DNA from 2 places in the Scopulibacillus cellulosilyticus genome. Region 2 is predicted to be linked to the other one. Evidence: a T-box and tRNA genes for the amino acid it is inferred to sense, from the RefSeq annotation. Region 2 holds a T-box; the other holds one or more tRNA genes.
The links. A T-box is a leader RNA that pairs with one kind of tRNA and senses whether it is charged. The one in region 2 lies ahead of pheS (phenylalanine--tRNA ligase subunit alpha), so its partner is inferred to be a tRNA-Phe.
Positions count from the first base shown of each region.

Region 1: it has a tRNA-Phe gene. The T-box ahead of pheS (phenylalanine--tRNA ligase subunit alpha) is inferred to sense a tRNA for this amino acid. The anticodon was not compared.

Region 1 covers NZ_JBHTCO010000042.1:90,651-97,332, forward strand. The annotation lists gene ACFQRG_RS19470 (dihydrodipicolinate synthase family protein) at 1-630, shown strand, start outside; gene ACFQRG_RS19475 (sugar phosphate isomerase/epimerase family protein) at 633-1,442, shown strand; gene ACFQRG_RS19480 (Gfo/Idh/MocA family protein) at 1,546-2,757, shown strand; tRNA gene ACFQRG_RS19485 (tRNA-Phe) at 2,811-2,886, opposite strand; tRNA gene ACFQRG_RS19490 (tRNA-Asp) at 2,906-2,981, opposite strand; tRNA gene ACFQRG_RS19495 (tRNA-Met) at 3,166-3,242, opposite strand; gene ACFQRG_RS19500 (adenylosuccinate synthase) at 3,450-4,736, opposite strand; gene dnaB (replicative DNA helicase) at 5,227-6,594, opposite strand; gene rplI (50S ribosomal protein L9) at 6,628-6,682, opposite strand, start outside.
Region 2 covers NZ_JBHTCO010000014.1:167,517-174,198, reverse strand. The annotation lists gene pheT (phenylalanine--tRNA ligase subunit beta) at 1-2,007, opposite strand, end outside; gene pheS (phenylalanine--tRNA ligase subunit alpha) at 2,025-3,059, opposite strand; T-box leader at 3,126-3,343, opposite strand; gene ACFQRG_RS12110 (TrmH family RNA methyltransferase) at 3,521-4,288, opposite strand; gene sspI (small acid-soluble spore protein SspI) at 4,370-4,573, shown strand; gene ACFQRG_RS12100 (M42 family metallopeptidase) at 4,760-5,845, opposite strand; gene ACFQRG_RS12095 (dUTP diphosphatase) at 5,915-6,421, opposite strand; gene ACFQRG_RS12090 (hypothetical protein) at 6,514-6,682, shown strand, end outside.

The sequences.
Region 1 (6,682 bases), on a different contig from region 2:
TCTCAAGTGTCACAGCCTGTCATTATTCATTGGCTCGGAGATATGTTTGATCCGGCGCTTAAAGGCTATTGGGGTCACCATGATAAGGAAACGGCTATGGAGCTGTGCTTAGCCATTTTAAATGAATATGCATCGAAAATTGATGGTATTAAAATTTCTTTACTGGATGCTGATCTTGAAGTGAAAATGCGCCGCAGATTGCCGGACGGCGTTAAAATGTACACCGGTGATGATTTTAATTACGCTGATCTTATCCTTGGTGATGAACAAGGTTACAGTCATGCGCTGTTAGGTATTTTTGATGCGATTGCACCGCTTGCATCCGCAGCCCTTAAGTCACTTGACGCGGGCGATACGCAAAGTTTTAAAAATATTCTTGGGCCGACGGTGCCGTTAAGCAGACATATTTTTCAAGCGCCTACCCAATTTTATAAGACAGGCGTCGTCTTCCTCGCCTACCTTAACGGGCATCAATCTCACTTTAAAATGGTAGGCGGCCTTGAGAGCATGCGCTCAACGGCCCATTTATCCGAACTCTTTATATTGGCTGACCAAGCCGGCATGCTTTTAGATCCGGAACATGCAGCAGTTCGTATGGAAAAAGTCCTTAATGTAGCGGGGGTCGTTTAAATATGGATATTCAACGTCTCAGTCTTAACCAAATCACATGCGAAAACAACAGTTTAATAGAAGTCGTAGAAAATTGTCAAAATGAAGGCATTGATTGGATTGCCCCTTGGCGTCATAAAATAGCTAATGCCGGCCTAAAAGAAAGTGCTCGTATCATTCGTGAGGCAAATCTTAAAGTCTCAAGCCTTTGCCGCGGCGGCATGTTCCCAGCTGCTTCAAAAGCTGAGCGGCTCAAACGGATTGACGAAAATCGAAGGGCTATTGATGAAGCAGCGGAACTTGGTACAGATGTCCTTGTCCTTGTATGCGGCGCCGCTCCTGACCGCGATATCGATGGTGCAAGAGCTATGGTGGAAGAAGGTATAGAAGCGCTTATTCCATATGCAGAGCAGGCCGGTGTTAAATTAGGGATTGAGCCGCTTCATCCTTCATTTGCCGCTGACCGTTCTGTGATCGTATCATTAGGGCAAGCAAATGATATAGCAGAGCGCATTTCATCTCCTCAGGTAGGCGTTGTTATCGATGTCTACCATGTATGGTGGGATCCTAAGCTTTATGAGGAAATAGAACGCTCTTCAGGACATATATTAGGTTTCCATGTCAATGACTGGTGTAAAGATGCAGGAAATCCGCTAACCTCAAGAGGAATGATGGGCGATGGTGTGATAGAATTGAAACGTATTCGCCATGCTGTAGAAGACGCGGGCTACAATGGTCCAATCGAAGTTGAAATTCTTAACGATAAGATTTGGGAAATGCCTTGTGATAAGACCCTTAAACTTACAAAAGAACGCTTTCTGGAACTTGTCTAGATACATCGTTAATACGTTTAAAATTTTTAACCCGGTCTAATAAAAATAGCTGAAGTCTATGATTGTATTGATCATAGACTTCTTCATGTAAGGAGTAAAAGTCATGGTAAAATCTGTTTCAGTTGTCTTAGTTGGCATCGGGGGCTATGGAAATTTATACGTTAACCGTATCATGAACAATAGCCTTCCAAACAATGTGTCCATAGCAGGTGTCGTAGATCCGCATCCGGAAAATTGCGAGCATTATGATTGGATTAAGGAAAACAATATTCCTGTTTATACATCAATTGAAGACTTTTATAAAAAGCATTCAGCTGACTTAGCTATTATCTCTACACCTATTAACTTTCATGCGTCGCAAACGTGTTATGCTTTAAATCACGGCAGCAGCGTACTTTGTGAGAAGCCGATGAGTGCAAGTGCCAAGGATGCTGAAATGATCATCAATACACGCAACCGAACCAAAAAATTTGTTGCTATTGGATTCAACTGGTCGTTTACTTCTTCTGTTCAACAACTTAAACAGGATATTATTGACGGAGTTTTCGGAAAGCCTAAACGCTTAAAAACAATGGTTCTTTGGCCACGAAATGAAGATTATTATCATCGTGCATCTTGGGCAGGAAAAAAACGCAACCAAAATGGCGAATTAATTTTGGACAGCGTGGCGAATAATGCAACAGCTCACTTTTTGCATCATATGTTTTATCTTTTAGGTTCTAAAACCGATGAAAGTGCCCGCTTAACCCATTTAACAGCTGAACTTTACCGCGCCAACCAAATTGAAAATTTCGATACTTGCGCCGTTAAAGCACAGACAGAAGATAATATCGATATTTTATTTTACGCCGCTCATCCTGTTAAAGACGAAATCGGCCCTAAGTTTACCTTGGAGTTTGAAAAAGCAACCATCACCTATTCAATGGAAGACAAAACCGATGTTATTGCCCGCTTTCATGATGGCACAGAAAAAAGATACACCGATCCGGAAAAAAATCATTTGCAAAAATTCGAGACATGTATTGAAGCTATTTTAAAGGGAAATCAAGACATCCTTTGCGGACCGGAAGCTTCTTTCCCGCACACTTTATCTATCAATGCTATGCAGGAGTCGGTCACTGATATTCCTAATTTTCCAAAAGAATTAATTAAACGGGATAAAGCAACAAATTTAATTTGGGTAGATGGCCTAGAGGAAACCTTAATTAACTGTTATGATCATTGGATGTTACCGAATGAGATAGGAATTAACTGGAGTGTAAAAGGAAAGACCATCGATTTAACATATCATAAATCTGTTTTTAAAAATTTGTAACTAACTGCCAAAAAGCACGCTGTCATGGGACAGCGTGCTGAATTTGCAATAAATGGTGGCTCGAGACGGAATCGAACCGCCGACACGAGGATTTTCAGTCCTCTGCTCTACCGACTGAGCTATCGAGCCACAAACGTTTACTTATGTATGGCGGTCCCGACCGGATTTGAACCGGCGATCTCCTGCGTGACAGGCAGGCATGTTAACCACTACACCACGGGACCTTCCTAGATGTTAGACAAACTCTCATAAGAAGTAATATATGTATAAGATGTTGGACGTTAGAAAAAAGACTATTCTTCTCTGAAAAGCTTTATCTCTACTTCTAATTTCTAGATTGGTTGCACTAAAACACTCAGATATAAAACGAACATGAAATTTATTCGACGTAGTTCGTTAGATAAATATTGGTTGCGGGGGCAGGATTTGAACCTGCGACCTTCGGGTTATGAGCCCGACGAGCTGCCAGACTGCTCCACCCCGCGATGATAATCAATGAAGAACGCAGTCGTTAAACTGTCTCTTCCTCTTCTAGTTAAAATGCAGTTTTAGTTATACCGCCGAGGTAAGTTATTACTTAACGCGACAACATAATTAATTATATCACCTTAAAAAATAAATGCAAGGGGTTTTTTAAAAAAATTTTAAAGGCACCAGTTGCAACCTGTACTGGCGCCTCTAAACAGCTTTATTTATGCAAACACACCACGGACAAGGCGTGTTTGTTCACGATCCGGACCGACAGAGAAAATGGATAAAGGAATACCAGTCAGCTGAGATACGCGTTCAACATAGTGCCTTGCGTTTTCAGGAAGGTCTGATAATGTTTTTGCGTTCGTAATGTCTTCTTTCCAGCCTGGCATTTCTTCATAAACTGGTTCACATTTGCTAAGGATGTTTAGGCTTGCCGGGAATTCTTCGATCGTTTTACCGTTATATTTGTATGCCACACAAATCTTTACCGTATCAAGACCTGAGAGAACATCTAAGCAGTTTAAAGATAGGTCTGTCATACCGCTGACACGGCGGGCATGACGGACAACGACGCTGTCAAACCAGCCGACGCGGCGAGGACGGCCTGTTGTTGTTCCGTATTCATTGCCAACGTCACGGATGCGATCGCCGATTTCATTATTTAACTCAGTAGGGAACGGGCCGTCACCGACTCTTGTTGTATAAGCTTTAGTAACACCGACAACATGCTTGATTTTAGAAGGGCCTACGCCGGAACCAATTGTGACGCCGCCTGCAACAGGATTTGATGAAGTAACAAATGGATACGTACCTTGGTCTATATCAAGCATAACACCTTGTGCACCTTCAAATAAAACTCTTTTGCCTTGATCAAGCGCATCATTTAAAACAACGGATGTATCGCATACATAAGATTTAATTTCTTCACCGTAACCTAAATATTCATCAAGAATATCTTCCAAACGGAGACCGTCTGTTTCATAAACTTTTTCTAAAAGCCTGTTCTTTTCTTCTAAGTTTTTCTCAAGCTTTTCTTTAAATGTTTCCGGCTCTAAAAGGTCAGCCATCCGGATGCCGACACGTGCTGCTTTATCCATATAAGCCGGGCCGATACCTTTTCTTGTTGTGCCAATTTTATTTGAACCTTTGCTTTCTTCTGCGGCAATATCAAGTTTAATGTGATAAGGCAAGATTAAGTGAGCACGGTTGCTGATGCGAAGGTTGTCTGTTGAAATACCGTTATCGTGCAGATATTTAATTTCTTCAACTAATGCTTTTGGATCAACAACAACGCCATTGCCAATGACACAAATCTTATCATCATAAAAAATTCCTGATGGAATCAGATGCAGTTTGTACTTCTTGCCATTAAAAACAATTGTATGACCAGCGTTGTTGCCGCCTTGATAGCGAGAAACAACTTCAGCATTTCCAGAAAGATAGTCAGTGATTTTACCTTTCCCTTCGTCGCCCCATTGAGCTCCTACGACTACTACAGAAGACATTGTAACGCCCCCAAATTTATCAAAATGTAGAGGATATCCAAAGAGTCCGGGAAACATGGCTGTCGAATTTCTTCGTTGCGCCGCTCCGGTTCTCACGGCTTCCGCGCCTCGAACTTCCGACGCACAGGACGTGCTAGTACTGGCGTTGTCACATGGACGTGACGTTTTTAGCCAGTGTCGGCCCTGTTTGTCCTCCCTTTGGACACACACTGTAAGTAAATATCATTCTCTAAACAACACATTAAGTTTATCAAGTTTAAGCATTAAAAGTCAATGAAAAAACGAACATTAAATTATATTACTAACTTTATTGTTCGATATTTTGTTGTTTTTAATAATTGTTATGTATGTATAACATTATTTATCTTAACAGCAAAAACCATACATAAAAAGTATTTTTGTTTTGATTTAAATTATTGGTGCTATGAATTTAGGTCGTCTAACATTTTCATTTTCTAAAAAGAAATCCTCCGCAAATTGCGGAGGAAAATTATGCGCCAGGCGGCATATCGCTTTCATTGTGTTTCCGGTCAAGATTAACAAACTTGTTATATTCCTTGATAAAAGCCAGTTCAACTGTGCCGACCGGACCGTTACGCTGCTTAGCAATAATGATTTCTATGATATTCTGTTTCTCTGATTCTTTGTCATAATAGTCATCACGATACAGGAAGGCAACGATATCCGCATCTTGTTCAATACTTCCCGATTCACGGATGTCAGACATCATCGGACGCTTGTCCTGCCTTGCTTCAACACCACGGGACAGCTGAGAGAGGGCAATGACAGGGACATTTAATTCCCGGGCAATAGCCTTCAATGTCCGTGAGATTTCCGAGACTTCCTGTTGGCGGCTCTCAGAACGGCTGGAGCCGCTGCCTTGGATGAGCTGCAGGTAGTCTATTAAAATCATGCCCAGCCCTTTTTCCTGTTGCAGACGGCGGCATTTCGCCCGTATATCATTGACCCTGATACCCGGTGTATCATCAATGTAAATACCGGCATTGGACAGGCTGCCCATTGCCATCGTCAGTTTCTGCCAATCCTCTTCTTCCAAGCGCCCTGTTCTGAGTCTTTGCGCATCAATGTTGCCTTCTGCACAAAGCATACGCATCACGAGCTGCTGGGCGCCCATTTCAAGACTGAAAATCGCTACATTATCATCTGTTTTCGTTGCAACATTTTGAGCTATATTTAAGGCAAATGCTGTTTTACCAACTGATGGCCGTGCCGCCACTATTATTAAGTCATTTTTTTGGAATCCGGCAGTCATTTGGTCTAATTCGATAAATCCTGTAGGGATGCCCGTTATATCCTCTTTACGGTTTTGCAGCATCTCTATATTATCATAGGCTTCTATCAATACATCTTTAATAGATTGAAAGGCGCTCGCTCTTTTCCGTTGAGCAACCTCCAGAATTGTCTTTTCAGCATCATCCAGTATGCTGTCAACTTCATCTTCCCGAGTATAGCCGTCTGAAACAATGCTTGTTGCCGTACGTATTAACCGCCTTAGCAATGACTTTTCTTCGACTATTTCACTGTAATATTCAATGTTCGCGGCTGTCGGTGCTGAATCCGCAAGCTCGCTTAAATAAGAAACACCCCCGACTTCATCAAGTCTTTTCTGATTACGAAGTTCAGAGGTTACCGTAATAACATCAACAGGCTCTCCACGTTCGGCTAATTCCAGCATCACGGCATAGATGCTTTGATGTGCTGCCCGGTAAAAATCTTCAGGTATGAGCACTTCCGAAGCCGTGACAATAGCCGGGGGCTCAAGGAATATCGCCCCCAAAACAGCCTGTTCAGCTTCAATGCTATGCGGAGGTGTTCTGTCCGCAAATAAGTCACTCATATATATAAATCTCCTCTTGTAGAAGTTACCTTTTTATTGTTCAGTGACATGAACCTTCAAAGTCGCTGTAACATTATGGTGAAGCTTA
Region 2 (6,682 bases):
ACCATTAAATGACATGTCAGCTGTCCGCCCCGGATGCATCAGGTCACGTTCAGCCGGAGCAAACTGAATCTTTTCTGACACACCCAGTTGATCAAATAATCCTTCAAGCACACCTTTAACTGTATAAAAATCTACAGGCGTTTTTCTTCCTTCCCAGCTTTGGATATTTTCCAAGCCTGTCAATACACCTGCAGCATGTTCTGTTTCAAGCGGGAGATCTGTTAATGGCTTTTGTTTTGCCGTAAAAACTTTACCGATTTCATATAATTTAATATTTGGCATTTGACGATTTAAATGATATAGAACAACCTCTAACAATTCTGGAACAATACTCATTCGTAATGTGCTGCGCTCTTCACTCATCGGCATGCTTAATTCGACAAGCTGCTCTTCAGATTGCGGCTGTATCGTTAACTGCTGCGCTTTTTCCTTTGTTGTCAGTGAGTAAGTAACTGCCTGATATAAACCCGCACCTTCAAAATATTTTTGAACGATACGTCGTTTCTTTTGATAAGAAGTTAATCCTCCTCTTGTGGACTCGCCTTTTGGTAATGTCGCCGGGACATTATCGTAGCCGTATATCCGTCCCACCTCTTCAACAATATCCTCAGGAATCGTAACATCCGGTCGGCGGGCAGGTACTTCAACATGCAATGTTTCCCCTTCGACAGCCGCTGTGAAGTTCAATCTGTTAAGGATTGATGTAATCTCATTTTCGGAAAGTGATGTACCTAAAGCATCATTCACCTTTTTCCATGGCATTTCGATAATATGGGGTGCTACTTCTCTTTGACCTTGTTCAACAATGCCTTTAAGGATTTTGGCACCGGCAATGGTTTGCATCAGCCCGGCGGCTCGGTCTGCTGCAGAAGCAACACGATTTCTGTCTACGCCCTTTTTTTCATAACGCTGACTGGCATCTGTACGCAATTGTAATCTCGATGATGTCCTTCTCACTGTTAAAGCATCAAAAATTGCCGCTTCCAACAGTACCTTTTTTGTATCATCTTTGATCTCGGAATCAGCACCGCCCATTACCCCGGCAAGAGCCACAGGCCGCTCACCATTTGTAATGACAAGATCACTTGTTATGAGATGACGTTCTTCATCATCAAGCGTCGTCATTTGTTCATTTTCATGAGCATAACGGACGAGAATTTGCTTTGATCCTAATTTATCATAGTCAAAAGCGTGAAGCGGTTGACCGTATTCAAGCAAGACATAGTTTGTAATATCAACAATGTTGCTGATTGGACGAATCCCTGCAGCAATCAGCCTATTCTGCATCCAGCGCGGCGAGGGTTCGATATGAATGTCTTCGATCACTCTTGCACCGTAATAAGGAGCCGCCTCTTCGGCTTCAATACTGACACTAATTTTTTCTTCAGCTAATGTTTGATCTTCTTCGACTGCAGGTTCCGGAAGATTGACCGGACGATTTAAAATAGCCGCAACTTCATAGGCTACACCGATCATATTTAAACAATGAGCGCTGTTAGGAAGAATATCTAACTCCAGTACATAGTCGTCCAAATTCAAGTAAGGAAGTGCATCTTCACCTACGACAACATCGTCCGCAAAGACATAAATGCCATTTTGATATTCTTTTGGCACAAGCTTGCCTTCAACACCTAACTCTTCTAAAGAACAAATCATGCCTTGAGATACTTCACCGCGAAGCTTGGCTTTTTTGATTTTAAAATTGCCTGGTAAGACGGCCCCGACTTTGGCCACGGCCACCTTTTGTCCCGCCGCAACATTCGGAGCGCCGCAAACGATTTGTACTTTTTCAGATCCTAAATCCACTTGGCACACATTTAATTTATCGGCATTCGGATGCTGTTCACATTGATCAACGCGACCGACAACAACATCTTTAATTCCCTCTCCTAATTTATAGACATGTTCAACTTCGATGCCTGCTTTAGTAATTTTATCAGCTAATTCATCCGGCGAAACATCGCTTAAATCTACATAATCTTTCAACCAGTTATATGATACTAACATAAAAATACTCCTCTCTCTTATGCACGCTTAAACTGTTTTAAGAATCGAACGTCATTGTTGTAAAAATGTCTAATGTCGTTAATACCGTACTTCAGCATGGCGATTCTTTCAGGTCCCATCCCAAAAGCAAATCCTGAATAAACTTTCGGATCAAACCCTGACATTTCCAAAACATTTGGATGAATCATGCCTGAGCCAAGAATCTCAATCCAGCCTGTCTTCTTACAGACAGAACAGCCATTGCCGCCGCAATGAAAGCATGAAATATCCATTTCAACAGACGGCTCTGTAAAAGGGAAATAACTTGGCCGCAGACGAATTTGCCGGTCTTCACCAAACATTTTTTTGGCAAAAACAGTTAATATACCTTTTAAATCGCTTAATCTGACATTTTTATCAACATAAAGTCCTTCAATTTGCATAAATTGATGGGAGTGGGTAGCATCATCCGTGTCCCGACGATAAACTTTTCCGGGACAAATAATTTTTACAGGTCCCTTGCCGTTATGAGCCTCCATTGTACGCGCCTGATTCGGTGATGTGTGCGTACGTAACAATATTTCTTCCGTAATGTAAAATGAATCTTGCATATCTCTTGCCGGATGGTCCTTTGGTAAATTTAAAGCTTCAAAGTTATAATAATCATTTTCAACTTCAGGGCCTTCGGCAATTGAAAACCCTAAGCCGATAAAGAGATCTTCAATTTCTTCAATCACCGCAGTCAGCGGATGATGGTTACCAACTTGTACCGGGCTGCCGGGAAGGGTTACATCAATAGATTCCTTGGCAAGCTGCGCTTTGATTTTCTCCATTTCTAAATGTTCTTGTTTCTCTTTAATAGCTGATTCAATCATTTCACGGACATCATTAGCAAGTTGACCGATAACAGGGCGTTCCTCTTTGGAAAGCTTGCCCATGCCCCGTAGAACTTCAGTAATCGGTCCTTTTTTTCCTAAGTATTTGACGCGAAGATCTTGAAGTGATTTAAGATCCTGGGCGCTCTTCACTTGTTCTAACGCTTCATTCCTAAGCGATTCCAATTGTTCCTTCATCAATATCCTCCTCTAAAACTTCGGCTTGCACCAGACTGTTGACAAATAAAAAAATGCTCCATCCCGAAAAGGGACGAAGCATCGCGGTACCACCCTTGTTAGCAATGACTGTAAAAAACTTGTCATCTGCTCACTTATCATGATAACGGCTGCCGCCGGTTTATCCTTTAAGATAACAGCTCCGGAGTGAATTCCTTATGTTCTACCATAGATACGCTTTCAGTCTTTGGCGAATCCTCCCTAAATGGCGGTGCATAAGTACTACTCTCTTTCATAGCATTCAACCAATTTTTTCGTATATACTTGACATTATAAAAGAGATAACAGCGACTTGCAAGCCTATTTGTTACTCGCTGCCGCTGAATTGTGTGCTTCATTGCAGCTTTGCGATGAGAAGTTGGCGATACTTCTTAGAATAAGCGACAGCGAAGGATCACCAAACCCGCATTCTCAACTTTTACCTATCCCTCAAATCCCCGAAGCCAATACAGTAAAATACCCGCTGATACGGCTACGTTAAGAGATTCAGCAGCTCCGTAAATTGGAATTTTCACATTGACATCTGTTAAAGACAAAAGCTCTTCCGAAACGCCATTGCCCTCGTTTCCTAATAACAAGGCAAAAGAATGAGCTGATCTCGGCGTGTATTCTAATCCTTGTCCGTTTAATGATGTCCCATACACCTGGATATTGTTTTTCTTCATTTGCCGGATCGTTTCACTTAATTCAACGGCCGCGATCGAAAGATGAAAATGGGATCCTTGAGCCGCCCTTATTACTTTTTCATTGTATAAGTCTGCACAGCCTCGTCCTAAAAAAACCGCCTCTAATCCGCAGGCATCTGCAGTTCTGATAATTGTTCCCAGATTGCCTGGATCTTGGACACCGTCGACAAGCAGATACCTTCCTCTTTCTTCTATTTCAACGCTCTGATTCGGCATTTTACAAACAGCAATAACACCTTGAGGCGATTCAGTTTGCGACAGCTCTTGGAATAATTTACTGGGAACACAGTATTCTTCGATATCATCTGTTGGCCAATCATTTTTTTGACTTTGAAAATGTTCATCATAAATGATCGACTGAATTCTGGAAGGAACCTTTAATGCCTCTTCAAGCAAATGCAATCCCTCAATTAAATAAAGTCCATATTCGTCGCGCCATTTCTTTTTATGGCATTTTCGCCACGTTTTGATTTTTTGATTTTGCGATGATTCAATCCATTTCACAGCGTATGACTCCTTTATAACTTCTTACATAATTATTTTATTTTAATCAATACTAATACAAAAAGTAAAGGAGAGTTGTGTATGGATATTAATATTAGAAAAGCCATCAAACATAATATTGCTGATAACGATAAAGAACAATTAAGGGATACTATCGTTGACGCTATCCAGGATGGTCAGGAAAAAATGCTGCCTGGTCTCGGCGTACTTTTCGAAATCATTTGGGAACAGTCTGATGAAAATCAAAAAAATACGATGGTTGACAGCCTGTCAAAGGGTGTATAAAAACAGACCTGATCATTACGATGATCAGGTCATTTGTTACATTTGGAAAAAATAAGCTGGCAACAATGCTGCTAACTCGACGTTGGGCCAATTTTAAGTATAAGCGCAACAAAGCGAGACTTGTGCTCTGGAGTACTAGCCTCTGTCTGCGCCTTTTAAGGCTTGCCAATCGGCAAGTCTTCTTTATTAACCAAAAGTTAATTCTTTAACTTTTTCTTCGTCTAATCCTTTAATCACTTCAACAAGAATTTTAACAGCATTTTCATAGTCATCACGGTGAATAATGGACGCGTGAGAGTGAATGTACCTTGTTGCAATTGTAATCGACAATGCCGGTACGCCGTTTGCTGTTAAATGAATTTTACCTGCGTCAGTGCCGCCGCCGGCTATTGAATCTAATTGATACGGAATATTATGTTGATCAGCCGTATCGGTTACATAATCACGAAGACCCTTATGTGTCACAATAGACGCATCGTACATAATAATTTGCGGACCCTTACCGATTTTAGCAATCGCTTCTTTATCGGTAATCCCCGGCGTATCCCCCGGAATACCTGTATCTACAGCAATGCCAATGTCAGGTTGAATCTTATGAGCGGATGTCGTAGCACCGCGAAGGCCGACCTCTTCTTGGACGGTGCCGACACCGTAAACAACGTTTGGATGCTCAACATCTTTTAATTGTTTTAAGACATCAATAGCAATTGCGCAGCCAATTCTGTTATCCCATGCTTTTGCCATTAAGTATTTTGGATTTTTCATGATGGTAAAGTCGCAAACCGGAACGACAAAATCCCCAGGCTTCACACCAAATTTAAGCGCTTCTTCTTTATTTGCCACACCGATATCAATGAACATATCTTTAACAGGTACAGGCTTTTTGCGGGCTTCTGCCGATAAAATATGCGGCGGTTTTGAACCGATAACACCTGGAACGTCACCATCCTTTGTCATAACTGTAACACGTTGTGCAAGCATGACTTGCTCCCACCAGCCGCCGACTGTTTGAAAGCGCAGAAAGCCATCGTCATCAATTTGCGTAACCATGAAACCGATTTCATCCAAATGTCCGGCTACCATGATTTTTGGGCCGTTGGCATTGCCTTTTTTAACAGCGATTAAGCTGCCAAGGTTATCATATTGAATTTCATCAGCATATGGTTCTATGTATTTTTTCATTACTTCACGGGGCTCGCGTTCATTTCCAGAAACACCCTTAGCATCTGTCAAATCTTTTAGCATCTGCAGTGTTTGATCTAATTCACTCATCGGCTTGTCCTCCTTAATTATCATCAGTTACATTATACTGAATATAATATCTTGCCACAATCTTCCTGCCTAATAACTTGACTCTTGACGCTTATGATTAATTTGATTCTTTTTAAAATAGGCATCTATAATATCATTTGAAGAAAATCCGAGAGCTATACCTAAACTTAAGTATTCATTATAGAGTTCTTGATAATTTTTTTGGTTTGTCCCTTCCCTCAGCCGGTTGATACTTTCAATAACTGCGTGAAAATGATCAGTTAAACTGCCGCGGCTTTTCTTCGTATACTTAATAATAAGTTGGCTGGCATCATTAAATTCCAGGTCAAGGCCAATGGAAAGCAAGAAATGAACGCCATCAACATATTCTTCTAAAATAATCTCTCTCTTTGAAGCTGGTTTAAAGCTCCAAAATTTAAAGCATCTTGTTTCATTTGCTAATTCGCCAACTTCTACATAAAAAGCTAACAGCTTATCTTTTAATAAATCCTTAGACTCCAGATCGTGGTTTTCTAAAATTCTATCGTCAAGGATTCTTTGCTCTTGGAATAATTTTGTCAATTGTTCTGTATCCATGGTTTTTCACTCCTGATTTCGTGGTAAATTATATTATAGCATGGTCATAACTGGGCGGGGCGCAAATTATTAAATGAAAGGCGGGGCGCTGCATGGGGTTTCTTTTATTATTATTAATTATTCTTGGATTAGTTTGCATTCTATTCAGCCTTTATCGGTACATTCAAAAAGATGAGTATCGATTTAATAAAGCAGTTCGCCGTGAATCGATGTATCTTTATGAAAATGACGGCAACGTTTTTATAACAGTAAGAGGGATGA